2 regions of the Kocuria rhizophila DC2201 genome follow, and region 1 is predicted to be linked to the other one. Evidence: riboswitches for the same ligand, from Rfam matches in the RefSeq annotation. Region 1 holds a riboswitch; the other holds the start of a gene.
The links. A riboswitch is a leader RNA that binds a small molecule or an ion and turns the genes downstream of it on or off. The one in region 1 is predicted to bind S-adenosylmethionine.

Region 1 (2,196 bases):
GATCCGGTCCGCCACGAGCTCGGGGTGCTCCACCACGTTGGTCGAGTGGGAGACGAAACCGGGGTAGACCACCTTGCCCTCGGGCAGCTGGTGGTCCGTCCACACCTTCCACTCGTGGCCGTGGCGCGGGCTGGACGCCTCGAAGCTGTAGCCCTGCGCGCGGATGGTGAGCATGAGGTCCACGAGGTACTTGAACTCGAGGTCGGTGGTGTGCGGGCCGTGCCACGAACCCCAGCACAGGTGGAAGCGGATCTGCTCCTCGGGCAGGTCGCGCAGCGCGTAGTTCAGGGCGTCCACGCGCAGCTGGGTGAAGGCCAGGTAGTCCTCCACTGTGGGCTCGGGGTTGATCTGGTCCCAGGACTCGGCGATCGAGGGGTCGTCGATCTGCACGATCAACCCGGCGTCCGTGATGGCCTTGTACTCCTCGCGCATCGCGTCCGCGCACGCGTAGACCAGTTCCTCGTCGCTCGCGTAGTACTCGTTCTTCACGCGCGCGCACGAGCCGGGGGACAGCGCTGCCACGAACCCCTGCGTGGCCCCGGTCTCGGCCATGGCCTCCTTGATCCGGCGGATGTCACCGGCCACGGCTTCCTGACCCGTGTAGGTCAGCGGGCCCGTGATCTTCGGCTGGGACACGCTTGCGCGGTGGGCCAGGACCCCGGCCGTGGGATCCTCGTAGGCCTCCCGGAACTTGGAGCGGTCGCGGCGGTCCGGGAAGCTCGTGAGCACGATGTTGCCCGGCGACGAGCGCAGCGTCTCCGCCGTCTGCCAGCGGTCCTCGTCCGTGGGGGTCAGCCCGCCCAGGCGGTGGAACGAGTAGTTCCACCAGGCCCCGTAATCCACGGCGCCGGACGTGGTGTGGCCGTACTCGCCGTCATTGACGATGTCCAGGCCGATCTCCCGCTGCTTGCGCACGACGTCGATCACCCCGGCGTCCAGCGCCTCACCCAACTGCGCCAGGTCGATCTCCCCGGCCTGGAAGCGGTTGTTGGCCTCGAGCAACTGCGGCGTGCGGGGGAGGGACCCCACGTGGGTGGTCTGGATGCGATCGGTGTTCAAGGGCATGGCTGTGCTGATCCTTTCCATCGGTTCTGGCATTAGCACCGGGTGTGACCCGGTTGCTGCGGCGTGATCGAGCCAGATCTCTGAGCCGCTCTGGATGGGCACCCGTCACCGGGTGTCCGCCCATCCAACCTCACGCACGGGTGGTCGGGCGAATCACGGGCCTGCGTACCCTGGAGTGACCCGGGCCACCGTCCGGGAACCAGGCCGCCGTCCCCGAGGAGTCCGCGCATGACCGAACAGTCTCTGCAGGAGAAGAAGGCACTCGTCACCGGAGGTGCCAGCGGCATCGGTGCGGCGGCCGTCCGGGCGCTCGCCGCGCGCGGTGCGCACGTGGTGGTCGCGGACATCGACCACGACGCCGCCGCGCGTCTCGCGGACGAGGTGGGCGGTGAAGCCTGGGCTGTGGACCTCACGGACACCGCCGCGCTGGCGCGGCTGCGCCTGGACGTGGACGTGCTGGTCAACAACGCGGGCATCCAGAAGGTCTCGCCCCTCCAGGACGTGGAGCCCGCGGACCTGCACAGGATCCTCACGCTCATGCTGGAGTCCCCGTTCCTGCTGATCCGCGCGGCCCTGCCGCACATGTACGAGCAGGGCTGGGGCCGGATCGTCAACGTGTCCTCGGTGCACGGGCTGCGGGCCTCGCCGTACAAGGCCGCGTACGTGGCCGCCAAGCACGGCCTGGAGGGGCTGTCCAAGGCGGTGGCCCTGGAGGGCGCGCCGCACGGCGTCACGAGCAACTGCGTGAACCCCAGCTACGTGCGCACCCCGCTGGTGGACAAGCAGATCAAGGACCAGGCGGCCACGCACGGCATCCCGGAGGAGCAGGTGGTCGAGAAGATCATGCTCACCGAGTCGGCCATCAAGCGCCTCGTGGAGCCCGAGGAGGTCGCGGAGCTGATCGCGTTCCTCGCGGGCCCGTCCGCCGGGATGGTCACGGGCTCCTCCTACGCCATGGACGGCGGCTGGACCGCCTCCTGAGACGACGCCGCCCGCGCGCCTGCCGTGCCACGCTTTCGGCAGCCGGGACGCGGACCGTCTACGCTGAGATGCGGATCACATGTGCAGGCAACGCGAAAGGGTGGGCATGTCCAAGGTCAGAGAGGACGTCGCCGGGCTGCTGGCGGAGAC
Region 2 (2,196 bases), 1.1 Mb from region 1:
CGGGCGAGCTACCACCTGTACCAGGGCATCGGCCCGGCGCTCGGCAACCTGGTGATGGGGCTCGTGTTCGTGTGGCTCTACCGCCGCGGTGGGCGGCTCGCCCCGCTGCTGCTCGCCCACTTCCTGCTGGACGCCGTGGGGTTCCTGGTGCCTCAGCTCCTGGGCGGCTGAGCGCCACCGCGGGTACCAACCCGTTTGCTGGCGGGAACCGCGACCACGGGTGAACCGTGGGGCGCGCGGGAGACGCACCGGCCCGCGGGACCGTGCGAGCGGCGTCGTCGTGCCCGGAGGGTGCGGTGGGCGGGATCAGATGGTGACGGGCCCGTCCGGCGTGTCGAAGGAGACGGCCATGAGACCCGGGGTGCCGTTCGGGGCGCTCCAGGTGACGTCCAGCGAGTGCAGGACGTCCTCCACCGGCCCGCCCAGCCAGTCCGTGACGCGCTCCGGGGATCCGGCGATCTCCATGCCCGTGAGGCGCACGTCCGTGATCCGCGCCCGGGAGGGGTGCATCTCGTCCTCGGAGTCGAAGTGGATCATGAACGGCAGCTGCGGGTCCGAGATCAGGCCCTTGACGCCGATCTGGTGCCACTGCAGCTGACGGCCGTCCGGGAAGATGCGCCCGCCCGGCACGGCGGGGCGCCCCAGCTTCTGCTCGAACGGTGCGAGGTCCGGGACCTCCACGACCCACCCGAGCCAGCCGCCACCGGCCTCCGAGCGGGCACGCACGGCCTGGCCGAACGGCGCCTTGTCCGCGGCGGGGTGCTCCAGGACGGTCACGACCTCCACGTACTGGTGGTCGGTCAGCGGCAGGATCATGTTCCGGGTGCCGAAGCGGGGATGGACCCCGCCCTTCACCGGCTCGATCCCCAACCGGTCCGCGATGCGTTCGGTGGTGGCCTCCAGGCCGTCCGGCTGTGCTGCGAAGGAAACGTGGTCCAGCTTCATGCTGTCATCGTGGCACCCGTCACACGGGCCTCCAAATCGGTGGGTGCAACACTGCGGACACCGGACTTGACGTGGCAGCGGCCGGGTTCCCAGACTGGAGGTCTAGGTCACGAGAGTCAGCGTCAAGCCCCAGCTTGCTGACCGGCAACCCTCCCACCGCGGCGGGGTGCCCTGGGTGAAGACCTGGCCGGGACGTCGTCCGACGCCCACGGCAAGCGCGGGCCACCGGTCGCCCGTTCGTGCGGGCACCGTGCGGACGGTCGCCTGGCCCCTGATCCTTCCGAGAAGGCGAATGGCCATGAGCACAGCACCCACCCCCGACAACCCCCAGGACTGGGCGTTCGAGACCCGCCAGATCCACGCGGGCCAGAACCCTGACCCCGTGACGGGTTCGCGGGCGCTGCCCATCCACCAGACCTCGTCCTTCGTGTTCCCTGATGCGGACACGGCCGCCGCGCGGTTCGCGCTGCAGGACATGGGCCCCATCTACTCCCGCCTGACCAACCCCACCACGGAGGTGGTGGAGAAGCGCATCGCCTCCCTGGAGGGCGGCGTCGGCGCGCTGATGGTCTCCTCCGGGCAGGCCGCGGCCACGCTCGCGGTGCTCAACCTGGGCGGGGCGGGAACCCACGTGGTGGCCAGCCCGTCCCTCTACGGCGGCTCCTACAACCTGCTCAAGCACACGCTGCCGCGGTTGGGCGTGGAGACCACGTTCGTGGCGGACCCGGACGACCCCCAGCAGTGGCGTGACGCCGTGCGGCCCACCACCGTGGCGTTCTTCGGGGAGATGATCCCCAACCCTCGCAACGACGTCCTGGACGTGGAGACCGTTGCCGGGATCGCCCACGAGGCCGGGGTGCCGCTGATCGTGGACAACACCGTGGCCACCCCGTACCTGGTGCGGCCCGTCGAGTGGGGTGCGGACATCGTGCTGCACTCGGGCACCAAGTTCCTGGGCGGGCACGGCACCGCGATCGGCGGGTTCATCGTGGACGCCGGGCGCTTCGACTACGGCGCGGACCCGGAGCGCTTCCCCGGCTTCAACCAGCCGGACCCCACGTACAACGGCCTGGTGTACGCGCGGGATCTGGGGGAGGGCGGAGCCTTCGGCGTCAACCTGTCCTACGTGCTCAAGGCCCGTGTGCAGCTGCTGCGTGACCTGGGCGCGTCCATCTCCCCGTTCAACGCCTTCCTCATCGAGCAGGGGATCGAGACCCTGTCCCTGCGCGTCGAGCGCCACGTGACCAACGC

Region 2: linked by a shared signal. The riboswitch ahead of KRH_RS08180 (bifunctional o-acetylhomoserine/o-acetylserine sulfhydrylase) and the one ahead of KRH_RS01125 (cobalamin-independent methionine synthase II family protein) in region 1 are both predicted to bind S-adenosylmethionine.

Annotation. Positions count from the first base shown of each region.
Region 1 is NC_010617.1:257,254-259,449, forward strand. It holds gene KRH_RS01125 (cobalamin-independent methionine synthase II family protein) at 1-1,065, opposite strand, end outside; SAM riboswitch class I at 1,080-1,166, opposite strand; gene KRH_RS01130 (3-hydroxybutyrate dehydrogenase) at 1,294-2,046, shown strand; gene KRH_RS01135 (CoA transferase subunit A) at 2,153-2,196, shown strand, end outside.
Region 2 is NC_010617.1:1,880,627-1,882,822, reverse strand. It holds gene KRH_RS08190 (CPBP family intramembrane glutamic endopeptidase) at 1-171, shown strand, start outside; gene KRH_RS08185 (VOC family protein) at 307-945, opposite strand; SAM riboswitch class IV at 1,051-1,169, shown strand; gene KRH_RS08180 (bifunctional o-acetylhomoserine/o-acetylserine sulfhydrylase) at 1,244-2,196, shown strand, end outside.